Regions from separate parts of the Bacillus sp. FDAARGOS_235 genome, predicted to be linked through region 2. Evidence: predicted binding sites of a transcription regulator. Region 2 holds the regulator's gene; each other region holds the start of a gene.

Region 1 (4,292 bases), 2.1 Mb from region 2:
GTTACTGGGCTGTAATCTGTCGTTTCATACTTCTCAAAGTATGTGCCGTTCGCATAATCAGACTTATCGAAGTCTTTAAATGTTTCGCCTTTTTCTTTAGCGATTTCCATACTTTTCTCAATAGAGTAGTAATTTAACATCATAAAGAATGTACGAGCGAACTCTTTCGCTTCTGCACTTTCATAACCAATTTTATTTTTTGCTAAATATCCATGTAAGTTCATTGCTCCAAGTCCAACTGAATGAAGCTCATCATTTGCTTTTTTCACAGTTGGTGCATTCGGAATGATTGTCATATCAGAAACAGCTGTTAAAGCTTCCATTCCTGCATGAACTGCTTCACGAATTTCTTTATTTTCCATTACATTTACGATATTTAGTGATCCTAAGTTACAGTTAATATCGCGGCGGATAATGTCATCTGTACCGTAATCATTTATTTCAGAAGTTTCTTGTAGCTGGAAGATTTCTGTCTCGAATGTTCAACCGAGTTCGCTACTCCTCAGTCCGTTGCTCATGCAACTGCTGTATGTCACCATACAGGACAGACTATATCATCACCTACAGCATTACCTGATTAGGTGCTCCGCTTTTCGAACGCCAATCGCTTGCGCTCTACTCCCATAAGGGATAGTCGTTAGGCTTTTACTTATCTTAATCTTTCAGAAAGTCTCTTATTACTTTATGTTGTCTGATCACTCTGCTATACAAAATAATAAGATACATTCTGAACTTTTCTATGCTCATTCTAAGATAAGATTTAGCACGGTAGGTTACCTCAAACTTGAGGCTTTCCCCGTTTAACGGAGTTTTCGACTAGCATTTCTACTAGAAGGTGCTACATATTTAACACAAGTTCGACATCTTCACAGTTCCAATATCCTTCAGTGGATGCTGGTTATTTGCATTTGATTTAAACATTAAGTATGGGTAACCAGACTCAAGCTGAATCATTGCGATTTTAATAAGCATATCACGTGCACTAATATCTAGCGGCTTCTTCTTCACTTTCGGATTGCTCATTAATTCATCGTACATTTCATCAATATCAATATCATCTAAATGCTTGCCATATTCTTTAAACACCGTATAAGGCGCGAAAACATGGAAAGGTTCGTTTTTCTCAGCAAGCTCAAAGAACTTACTTGGAACGATAATTCCGATTGATAGAGACTGAATACGGCTCTTCTCGTCGGCATTTATTTTCTTTGTATCAAGGAATTCGATAATATCCCAATGGAAGATGTTTAAGTATACTGCACCAGCACCTTTTCGTTGGCCAAGTTGATTCGCATATGAAAACGAATCTTCAAGCAATTTCATAACAGGTACTACACCACTTGCAGCGTTATCAATCCCTTTAATTTGCTCACCACGCGCACGTAGCTTAGATAAGTTTAAAGCTACTCCCCCGCCAATTTTTGATAATTGCATTGCAGTATTAATGTTAAAGCCGATTGAATTTAAGCTATCGTCCATCTCTAACAAGAAACAAGACACCATTTCTCCTCTTCTGCTTCTTCCCGCATTTAAAAAGGTTGGTGTCGCTGGTTGGTAGTTTTGTTTTACAATCATGCTTGCGAATTGTTTTGCCTTCGCAACATCACCGCGTCCTAAGTATAATGACACAATTGCTACACGATCTTCATAGCTTTCTAAGTATTGTTTTTGATCATTCGTTTTTAACGCATAATCTTTGTAGAACTTAGATGCTGCCATATAAGATTGGAATTCGAAGTTTTCACCATAAGCGATGTTATATACTCCTTCTACTTCCTCCAAGCTATACTCGTCCAGAACATTGTAATAGTAATCATGTTCTTTCATATACTCCATTCGCTCTGCCACGCTATTAAAAGGAACGGTATTCTCTCTAGCTTCTTCCATAAAGACTTCTAATGCCTCTTTATCTTTATGAAGCTGATAAAAACCGTCCTGCATTTGCGTGATTTCATTATTCAGTTCAATGTGTCGCAATCTCCCGCACCCTTTCCTTAAAATATTCTACATCGTTATTTGTTCCTGATAACTCAAATTTTGATACAATAGGCACTTCATATTTAGCAGAAATTTTGTCAGCACTTGCACCGAACATGTCTCCCCAGTTACGATTGCCGCTTGCAGATACGCCTTTTAATTTGTCATTATTGCGCTCTAAAAATTCTAAAACACGTTCTGGTACATTGCCAAAACCTGTTGTATACGTAATAAGAATAAAGTCTTCATCTATTACTAGATCTTCACCAATTTGAACGGCCGGCATATTTAATTTGTGAATGAAACGCTTCACGTTTCCTGTCATAGAATCATATGCAACTAACATTTCCGACCCTCCCTCTCCAATCTATACTCTTTGTATGTCATTTCTTGATTTCTCTATATATTGTATTACGTTTCAAAATAAGACACAAGATATATGTATAAATTCTTTCTTTTTTTAACTTTTACTTTTCGACAAGACCGCCGATTTTTTTCAATACAATGACTATGAAACAACATTCTAAAACTCATGTCAATAAAGTGCTTTTCAAAAAAGTTGTCAACGAATTTAACCTCATTTTAAAAAAAGTTAACAATATATTTTGTCATAAAACGGCAAATGCTGGAGGAATATATTTCTCCAGCATCACGCAAAAAAGAACAGACATGAAACGATAATCTGTTCTAACAAACGATTACATTTATCAATTTTACTTTATTAAATATTATACATATACTTTCGTTGCTCGTTACATACTAAAAGATAACTATTATAGAAAAAGATTATTATTATGGCGTTTCAATTTATGTATGAAAAGTTTATTCAGAGTGCTCAATACGCAAAATATCTTTTACAAATATGTGATGCGGATTCTCATCTTTATCAAGCATTGTACATACAGGAGCTTCTTCATCAAAGTATACGATCATTCCTTCTACGTACTCATATGTCTGTTGAACTTGTACAGTTACTTTAATTTCTGCCGCTTGCTCATACGCCCTTTTTATTTTCTGAAGCATTTTTGTTGAACATTTTCGTTTCTCTGGATACATAACCATTCCCATACATCTATTTCCGGCTCTATCTTTCCACATATAATCCCAATGCGGTAAAATGCCTTGTTTAAAATCGCCCATAATTCTCCTCCCCTTTATCTTCTATTTATGAACGTGGCGTTTTTGAATATGTATAAATTACCTGTCCACCGCGTTGTGCATTCCCAATAATATGTTTAAAATCTTCTCGACTTACTACAACTTTCCTAAACGTATAAAATACATCTTTCGTTGCAACATACTCCTTTATCTCACCATTTTTCAGCTGATCCAAAATTGTATTTGCTAATTGTTCATCCATGTATTTCACCTCTATGCAATATTTTATTTTATCGTATCTTTTATAGGTCAACAACTGTAAATTTTTCCTGTTGCTATGCCTTCATTTCATTTTCATTATTTTACAAGCAGTATTGCTTTATTATATGTCCACTAAATATCATATACTAACATAGCTACTTCTCTATATCAAACATTTTGGCATTCAATCATACAAAGTTCCATACCACTATGTTACAATATACAAATAGAACTAGGAGGGATACTATGATTCGGAAAGCAACAAAGACAGATGCAAAGGCAATATCTCCTTTATTGTATAATGCTCTGCATGAAATTGCTGAAAAAATCACTGGTAGCACAGTTGAAGCAAATGTATTACTAGGACTTGAAAAATGGTTCGTAAAAGAAAATAATCGATTGAGCTATGAAAACTGTTTAGTGGCGGAACAAGATGGAAAGGTAGTTGGGGTTATTGTCGCTTATCACGGTAGTGACGCTCAACAACTTGATGCACCAATCATACGCCACTTAAGAGAACTACATGAAGATGAATCCATTACGTTAGAAAAAGAAGCTGAACTTGATGAGTATTATATTGACACGTTGTCAGTTTCAAATATGTACGGCGGACGTGGCATTGGCTCTAAGTTAATCGATGCAGCTGAACTTCATGCAGCTGAAACAGGTTATGAAAAAATCGCCTTACTTGTTAATTTAGAGAACAAGCGTGCTTTTTCACTGTATGAAAAACTAGGTTACAACAAAGATAAAACCGTAATGCTCGTTGGCGAACCTTATGCTCATCTAATAAAACCATTACGTACATTGGTTTCTATATCTTAAAAAAAAGCACACGATTTTATATAAAATCGTGTGCTTTTAAGTTAATTTTGTATTTAATACACTTCCATTCATCGCCTCATGGAACGTATACTTTGTATATCCCCACGGCTTCCGATGAAAAATAGGAGGTC
Region 2 (4,292 bases):
GATCACTTATTAGTTGATGGGAAAATGATTCGCCTTTTAAACAACCGCGATCCAAAGGAATTGCCTTGGACAGATCTAGGTGTTGAAGTTGTAATTGAAGCAACTGGTAAATTTAATTCAAAAGAAAAAGCAATTCTTCACGTTGAAGCTGGAGCGAAAAAAGTTATTTTAACGGCGCCTGGTAAAAATGAAGATGTAACAATTGTAGTTGGTGTGAACGAAGACCAATTAGATATTACAAAACATACCGTTATTTCAAATGCATCTTGTACAACAAACTGTTTAGCGCCTGTTGTGAAGGTGTTAGATGAGCAGTTTGGAATTGAAAACGGTTTAATGACGACTGTTCACGCTTATACAAATGACCAAAAAAATATTGATAATCCACATAAAGATTTAAGAAGAGCACGTGCTTGCGGACAATCAATCATTCCGACAACGACGGGTGCTGCGAAAGCGCTAGCAAAAGTTCTTCCGCATTTAAACGGAAAACTTCATGGTATGGCACTTCGTGTACCAACACCAAACGTGTCTCTTGTTGACTTAGTAGTAGATGTAAAACGTGATGTGACAGTTGAAGCTATTAACGATGCATTCAAAACTGTAGCAAACGGTGCGTTAAAAGGTATTGTAGAATTTAGCGAAGAGCCTTTAGTATCTATTGACTTTAATACAAATACACACTCAGCTATTATTGATGGCTTATCTACAATGGTAATGGGTGATCGTAAAGTAAAAGTACTTGCTTGGTATGATAACGAGTGGGGCTACTCTCGTCGTGTTGTAGATCTTGTAACGTTAGTGGTTGACGAATTAGCGAAACAAAAAAATGTGCAACATATTTAAGTGAATAAGGGAGAGGGCAAGTGAATATTGCCCTCTCTTTTTTTATTTTTTTCTGAAAAGGAAAAAAATTATATGAGTATATTTTGGAAAGTGGACATACCACGAAGCGTTGTTATTACTGTATTTGTGAATCATTTCTTTTTTTTAGGGAAAAGTAAAGAGGAAAATATGACAGAAAATCGAAAAAACTGTTGTTGCAAAATGAAAATAAACAAAGTATACTAACACTCGTAAACTTAAGAGCTGAGGTACGTAGTCACTACTTAAAGGGTTAGGACCTCTCTGGACTAACTTTCCCCCGTGGTAGTGGAGCAAGCCAAATTGCAAATTAGTTTTCAATTCGAACAGTTAGAATAAATTTACAAGGGGGAACTGTAGAATGGATACTATGGATACGATGGGTCGTCACGTGATCGCTGAACTTTGGGATTGCGATTTCGACAAGCTTAATGACATGCCGTATATTGAACAATTATTTGTGGATGCAGCACTAAGAGCTGGTGCTGAAGTGCGTGAGGTTGCTTTCCATAAATTTGCACCACAAGGTGTAAGTGGAGTAGTAATTATCTCGGAATCACATTTAACAATTCATAGCTTTCCGGAGCACGGTTACGCAAGTATTGATGTTTATACTTGTGGGGATCGTATTGATCCAAATGTTGCTGCAGAATATATTGCAGAAGGTTTAAACGCGAAAACGCGTGAGAGTATCGAGCTTCCTCGAGGCACTGGTAGCTTCGAAATTAAGCAGAGAGAAACAAAAGCTCTTTAAAAAAGAACATAATTGATTTAAAATGTAAAGAGGTGTATAATGCACCTCTTTTTTAGTTTATAAAAAAGGAAAAACATAACGTGTTCATTAGTTAGTTAAATGGAGCTCTCACACATAAGTTAGTGCTACATCTACCATCTTATTTTGTTGGGAAAATAGATGATGAAATCATGTATTTAAACTTAGAGTGGTAAGAGCATTAGAATGAGTTATATAATATTGTATATATATTTTTACGTGAATGAAGTAGAGAAAAATAAAAATCAAATTGTAAGGGAGTGAATGAATTGCGTTGTCCATCCTGTTCTCATAATGGCACAAGAGTGTTAGATTCGCGTCCGGTAGACGAAGGGCGCTCTATTCGAAGAAGGAGAGAGTGTGAAAGTTGTTTAAGTCGCTTTACGACATTTGAAAGAGTAGAAGAGTCACCTCTGATCGTTGTTAAAAAAGAAGGCACACGAGAAGAGTTTAATAAAGAAAAGATTTTACGCGGTTTAATTAAAGCATGTGAGAAAAGACCAGTATCTTTAAGACAATTAGAGGAAGTAACACAAAGTGTGGAACGTGAACTTCGTAATTTAGGTATATCAGAAGTGAAAAGTGATATGATTGGTGAAATTGTTATGGAAGAACTTCGTGATATCGATGATGTTGCTTACGTACGCTTTGCTTCTGTATATCGTCAATTTAAAGATTTAAATGTATTTATTGAAGAATTAAAAGATATACTGCAAAAAGAAAGAGAATAGAAGCTGTATTCAATTCTCTTTACATACTGTAAGTAATGAGGTAAGAGAGCTAGAAGCGTAAGCTAATAGCTCTTTTTCGCTAATAATCATTGGGGATTTTGTTCATCCCAAAATGATTATTAGCCTTCACCAATCGGGCATTTACGGGAAGGTATCTCCTGCCAAACTTCCGTGCATTCGCCGAATTTTGATGCGGGAGTCTTACTGCCCGCAAATAGCGAGATAAAATATATAATGAAGATAGAACGAATGAATTAGAGGATAGATTGGATGAGAGAAAGGAAAAGCAAGAATGCAAAAACAGTCATGGATGGAGCTATTGCCGATTGATCGTTATAAAGTAAGTACGAAAGGACTACTACATAATTACGACCGAAAAGTGTTAACGATGTTGTATCAGCCGTTAATAGGTAGTAGAGCTTTTAGCTTGTACATGACGCTATGGGGGGCATTAGAGCAAGATCGTGTATTTGGAAAAGAGAATACACATCATTCCCTTATGGTGACCATGCAAATGCAACTTCCCGAAATATATGAGGAACGAGTAAAGCTAGAGGCAATTGGGCTTTTAAAGGTATATATTAAGAAAGAAAAAGATATTCGAATGTTTATATACGAATTGCAACCACCTTTATCTCCAAAGCAGTTTTTTGATGATATTGTTTTAAGTATCTTTTTATACAATCGATTGAGTCGGACAAAATATAATCAAGTAAAACAATATTTCTTAGAAGAAGAATTTGATTTTGCTTCTTATGAAAATATTACACGTTCTTTTAATGAGGTGTTTGATTCGTTTAATCCAGGACAGCTTGAGCATGCGCAAGAAGAACTCCGTATTCCAAAAGCGACAATGATGCCAAATAATGAAAAGGGAGATGCTCCTAAAGTTTGGAACGATTTCTTTGATTTCTCCTTATTTGTAGACGGATTGTCCGCTCTTGTTCCTAAAAAGGCGATTACAGATCAAGTGCGAGAATGTGTCATTACACTTGCTTACGTGTATGGTGTGGATGTGTTATCGATGCAAAATATCGTTCTTGGTGCGGTGACAGAGATGCAAACAATTGATATGGAAAGGCTTAGAAAAGGAGCGCGCGATTGGTACCAATTCGAAAATGGTCAAGCGTTACCAATATTAAGTGAAAGAGTACAGCCACACGCTGCACGTACGATGAAAGAGAAAGAGCCTTCATCGCAAGAAGAGATGCTTATAAAACAATTAGAAGAAATCTCACCAAAACAACTATTGAAAGAGATTTCTGGTGGTGCAGAGGCGACGAAAGCGGACTTGCAAATTGTTGAGGATGTTATGATCAATCAAAAATTAACGCCAGGAGTTGTGAATGTACTTATTTATTACGTTATGCTACGCTCAGATATGAAACTTGCGAAAACGTATGTGGAGAAGATTGCTGGGCATTGGGCTCGTAAAAAGGTCGGTACAGTAGCTGAAGCAATGGCGCTAGCAAAAGAAGAAAACCGTCAATACCAAGAATGGGCTGAGACGAAGAAAAAAGGTCGTACAGCGAAGAAAACAGTACGAAAAGAAATGGTACCAGATTGGTTGAAAGAAGAGCCGAAAGAAAAAGAAACTGTGAAAAATGATGTAGGTGCGGAAAAAGATACAAGTACGTTAGAAGATGAACGAAAACGACTAGAAGAAGTGTTGAAAAAATATAAGCGTGATTAATAGAAGAGAATGAACGCTCTTTGAGGTGAGAAAATGGAGCATATTCAAAATTCATTTACAAAATTAATGGAAAATGAAAATTTTAAAAACAGATATGAAGTATTAAAGGCGGAAGTGATGGCACATCCGCGTGTGAAAGAATTTATAGACGAGCATAAAGGCGAAGTAACGACTTCTATGATTGAGCGCAGTCTTGTGAAGCTATATGAATATATTGGACAATGTGTAGGTT
Region 3 (4,292 bases), 1.0 Mb from region 2:
ACTTCAAAGCCTTCATTACGAAAATAATCACTAACAATTTCACGTAATCTTCTTTCGTCTTCAACAAGTAATACTGTTTTATTCATATAATCTATCCCGCCTTTTTACTCTTTCAATCGAATAATACGTTGATTGGAGCTTCCGCGAAATGGAAGTGTTAAATCTCTTTTCTCGATTTCAAATCTTCCATCGACTAAAACATCCCCATAGTGTAACAACTCTATCATATCATTATTTTGAGAACTCTGTATCTCTTCTAACGTATAACCTGTATACATCCATAGATTTTTTTTCAAATCTTTCACGGCTTTTGCTACTTTTTTCACTTCAACAGCTTGAAAAAACGGATCTCCACCTGAAAATGTTACATCAGTTAATGGATTACTTGCAATCTCTTTCACAACTTCTTCTACCGTCATTTCAGTTCCATTGCAAATATTCCAAGATTTCGGGTTATGACACCCGAAACAACGATGCGGACAGCCCGCAAAAAACACGACTGTCCGCAACCCTTCTCCATCTACTACACTATCATGAATGATATTCATCACTTTCATTTATGCTTCACCCGATCCATCTCTTCGCTACGTTTCGCACTATTCCACTTCGACATATCTCCCACAAGATAGCCAGTTATACGGCGAATTCTTTCTATATTGGTCTCGTCTTCATTTCCGCAGCTTGGACATTCATTTCCAATAACTCCGTGATAGCTGCAGCATGTACAACGATCAACAGGATGATTAATTGAACCGTACCCAACGCCATGCTCTGCCATCGCTTGTACAATTTGTTTTAACGCCTTTTGATTATGCATCGCTGCTCCGTCTAGCTCAATATACGTAATATGTCCCCCGTTACATAGAGCATGGAAAGGTCCTTCTAAACGAATTTTATTTATCGCTTGAATACTATAGTAAACTGGGATATGGAATGAATTCGTATAATAATTATGGTTCGTTATACCGCTAATCACCCCAAATTCTTCTCTATCTTTTTTCACAAACTTCCCTGATAACCCTTCTGCAGGAGTTGCAATTACTGAGAAATTCAGTTCATGTTCTTCCGTTGCTTTATCCATTCTATCTCTCATAAAGGAAATGATTTCATACCCGAGTTTCCATGATTCTTCATCTTCTCCATGATGCTTTCCTGTTAAAGCTACTAAGCACTCCGCAAGACCGATAAAACCAAGACTTAACGTCCCTTGCTTTAAAATGGATGCTACAGAATCTTCAGGCTGTAACTTCTCTCCACCGCGCCATACACCTTGTGAATATAAAAATCGAAAATCTCTTGCTCGCTTCGTACATTGATACTCAAATCTCTCTAATAATTGCTTAATCCCTAAATCTAAGTAATAATTTAACGCTTCAAAAAATGCTTCTTTTGAACCACTAATTAACGCTAATTTCACTAAGTTGATAGACGTAAATGATAAATTTCCTCTCCCAATCGCTGTTTCTTCTCCATGTATGTTAGACATGACACGGGTACGACATCCCATATAACATACTTCACTTTCCGGTCGTCCGTCATAATGCACTGCATTAAATGGCGCATCTAAAAATGAAAAGTTAGGGAATAATCGTTCAGCCGTTGTCTCTAACGCTAATTCAAATAAATCATGGTTCGGATCACATTCTTCAAAGTTCACACCTTTTTTCATTTTAAAAATTTGAATCGGAAAAATTGGTGTTTCTCCTTTACCAAGACCAGCTTGTGTCGCTTTTAAAAGTTGTCTAACTAATAACCGTCCCTCTTTTGATGTGTCTGTTCCATAATTAATAGAAATAAACGGTACTTGTCCCCCGCCCCTACTGTGCATACTATTTGAATTATGAACGAAAGCTTCACACGCCTGATACGTATCATTTTCTGTTTCTTTCCATGCAAATTCTTCTATTTGTTCTTTCGTAAGCGAATATGACTGTAATCGTTTCTTATGTCTCGCTACTGTTTTTCTCACATATGGAGCTAAATCAATATCAAAGAGTGCAAACGATTGACCACCGTGCTGCATATTTTGATTCGCCTGAAAAATAATAGACGAAAGAGCCAATGCACTTTTAATATCCTGCGGTTGTCTCATATGCCCATGTCCGGTATGAAAACCGTTCGCAAGCATTTGCGCTAACGGAATTTGCGAACAAGTCGTCGTTCCTGTCGCATAAAAATCTAAATCATGTGGATATAATATATTTTCATTTATCGCTTTTTTCACTTGGTCTGACAATAAATTTTCAACTGCATAATATTTTGCACTCTCAGATGCGAACGTTCCCATTACTCCCATCGGAGAGCGCCCATCTACATTTGCATTCTCTTGCATTAAATCTTGTTCATTGCCGTGGACAATTGTCCCAAACACTTTCATTAATTCTTCTCCACGTGTATTTCGTTGTAACATTTATAACCCTCCATCAATATGTTGTTATCTTTTGATTAAAATGTTACAACATATAGTCTTGTTGTTTCTGTGAGAAATGTAACATTCCTGTGAATTTTTTTTCACGAAATAATGAATTTTTCATTTACAAAAAAGAAATGTGCTCTTTACAAATGTATGGTACAATAAACGGGAAAAACTCTTTTTACCCTTTATCAACACATTTGAATAAAGGAGACTGAACTTATGGTTACTACATATCTTTTATTTATCGTTGCCTACTTACTTGGCTCGATTCCATTTGCATTAGTCGTTGGAAAAATCGGCTATGGAATCGACATTCGTGAGCACGGAAGCGGTAATTTAGGCGGAACAAATACATTCCGCACATTAGGGAAAAAAGCAGGTTTTACCGTTACAATTGCTGACATTTTAAAAGGGACATTAGCAACAGGTCTACCGATAATTTTCGGATTAGATATTCACCCACTATGGTTCGGATTAGCAGCTGTTCTTGGACATGTATATCCGATTTTTGCAAAATTCCGTGGTGGTAAAGCAGTTGCAACTTCTGCCGGGGTGCTATTATGCTACTCACCAGTTGTTTTTGCAATATTAGCTGTTGTATTTTTCACCCTTTTATTTACAACAAGATACGTATCACTTTCTTCTATGGTAACAGCTGTCGTTGCTGTTATTGCATCCATTGTTAGCGGGGATAAAATCTTCATTATTGCGATGTGTTTATTAGCAGGTATGGTTATTTATAAACACCGTGCAAATATCGGACGAATTATAAATAAAACTGAACCGAAAGCAAACTTCTCAAAAAAGCAAAAATAAGGTTGTAACCCACATAACGCAAAAAGAAAACGTGAAGCATATTAATAGCGTCTTTTTGCGTTATTTTTTATACTAAAGAAAAGGCAACATAATTTGGAGGAACTATACATGAATCTTTCCGTAACAAAAGAAGCAGCACAATGGTATAAAAACGAATTAAATTTACAATCAGGTGAAACACTACGCCTTTTCGTACAATACGGCGGTTGCAGTACTGTGCAAAAAGGACTTTCTTTAGGTATTCGTAAAGATGACCCTGCACATCCTGCTGTTCAAACTCAAGAAGAAGGTATTAACTTCTTTATTGAAGGCGATGATGAGTGGTTCTTCGATGGACATAATTTATCTGTTACACTTAACGACGGTGATGATTTCCCTCAATTTAATTATGAGAAATAAAAAAAGCGTGGCTTCTGCCACGCTTTTTTTATTTCTTTTTAATTTCCTCATATTTCGCATACCACTCAGGATATAATTTTTTAAATGATACAGGGCGGAACCCTTCTTTTTTCGCACAAATATTCGTTGTACTTGCAGTAATGCAAAGCTCACCATCACCGTTATATATTTCATAACCATATACAACACGAAGCGGGCTCACAGTATCAATCCACGTTTTCACAATTGCTTTTTCTCCGTAACGCATCGCTTTACGATATGAAATTTGCAAGTCTAATACAGGAGAAATAATTCCCTCTTTCTCCATTTCAACATATGAAAATCCTAATTCTTGTATAAGTTTCGTGCGCCCAAGTTCCAGCCACACTAAATAGTTTGAATGGTAAACAACACCCATCTGGTCTGTTTCCGCATAGCGGATTTCAACTTCATATTCTGCTACAAACATTTCTATTCGCCTTCTTTCACTTCTGCTACCTTGCATACATTTAATCATAATACAGTGGAATCAAAAATAAAATAAAAACAGTGAATCTTTTACCGAAAGGGGCAAACACATGATCCAAATTGTAACTGTTCGTAGCGGTGATAGTGTTTATGGTTTAGCATCAAAGTACGGATCTACACCTGAAGAAATTGTAAAAGACAATGGACTAAATCC

What was found. The regulator NrdR, encoded in region 2, represses ribonucleotide reductase genes. The targets are predictions, from matches to a motif close to AACACNATATATNGTGTT.
Region 1: nrdI (class Ib ribonucleoside-diphosphate reductase assembly flavoprotein NrdI) is a predicted target of NrdR. The motif match lies at 2,373-2,390, and genes of this name have one in related genera.
Region 3: A6J74_RS27050 (anaerobic ribonucleoside triphosphate reductase) is a predicted target of NrdR. The motif match lies at 2,453-2,470, and genes of this name have one in related genera.

The regions. Positions count from the first base shown of each region.
Region 1 is NZ_CP020437.2:1,635,414-1,639,705, forward strand. Features, by position in the region: gene A6J74_RS10085 (ribonucleotide reductase large subunit) at 1-413, opposite strand, end outside; partial or broken gene A6J74_RS10090 (ribonucleotide reductase N-terminal alpha domain-containing protein) at 850-1,977, opposite strand; gene nrdI (class Ib ribonucleoside-diphosphate reductase assembly flavoprotein NrdI) at 1,964-2,323, opposite strand; gene A6J74_RS10105 (hypothetical protein) at 2,800-3,117, opposite strand; gene A6J74_RS10110 (hypothetical protein) at 3,143-3,337, opposite strand; gene A6J74_RS10115 (GNAT family N-acetyltransferase) at 3,583-4,161, shown strand; gene A6J74_RS10120 (histidine phosphatase family protein) at 4,198-4,292, opposite strand, start outside.
Region 2 is NZ_CP020437.2:3,768,030-3,772,321, forward strand. Features, by position in the region: gene A6J74_RS21595 (glyceraldehyde-3-phosphate dehydrogenase) at 1-846, shown strand, start outside; gene speD (adenosylmethionine decarboxylase) at 1,235-1,618, shown strand; gene nrdR (transcriptional regulator NrdR) at 1,906-2,367, shown strand; gene A6J74_RS21620 (replication initiation and membrane attachment family protein) at 2,660-4,060, shown strand; gene dnaI (primosomal protein DnaI) at 4,094-4,292, shown strand, end outside.
Region 3 is NZ_CP020437.2:4,771,972-4,776,263, reverse strand. Features, by position in the region: gene A6J74_RS27060 (response regulator transcription factor) at 1-86, opposite strand, end outside; gene nrdG (anaerobic ribonucleoside-triphosphate reductase activating protein) at 105-557, opposite strand; gene A6J74_RS27050 (anaerobic ribonucleoside triphosphate reductase) at 554-2,410, opposite strand; gene plsY (glycerol-3-phosphate 1-O-acyltransferase PlsY) at 2,636-3,232, shown strand; gene A6J74_RS27040 (HesB/YadR/YfhF family protein) at 3,341-3,631, shown strand; gene A6J74_RS27035 (acyl-CoA thioesterase) at 3,660-4,079, opposite strand; gene A6J74_RS27030 (glycoside hydrolase family 18 protein) at 4,189-4,292, shown strand, end outside.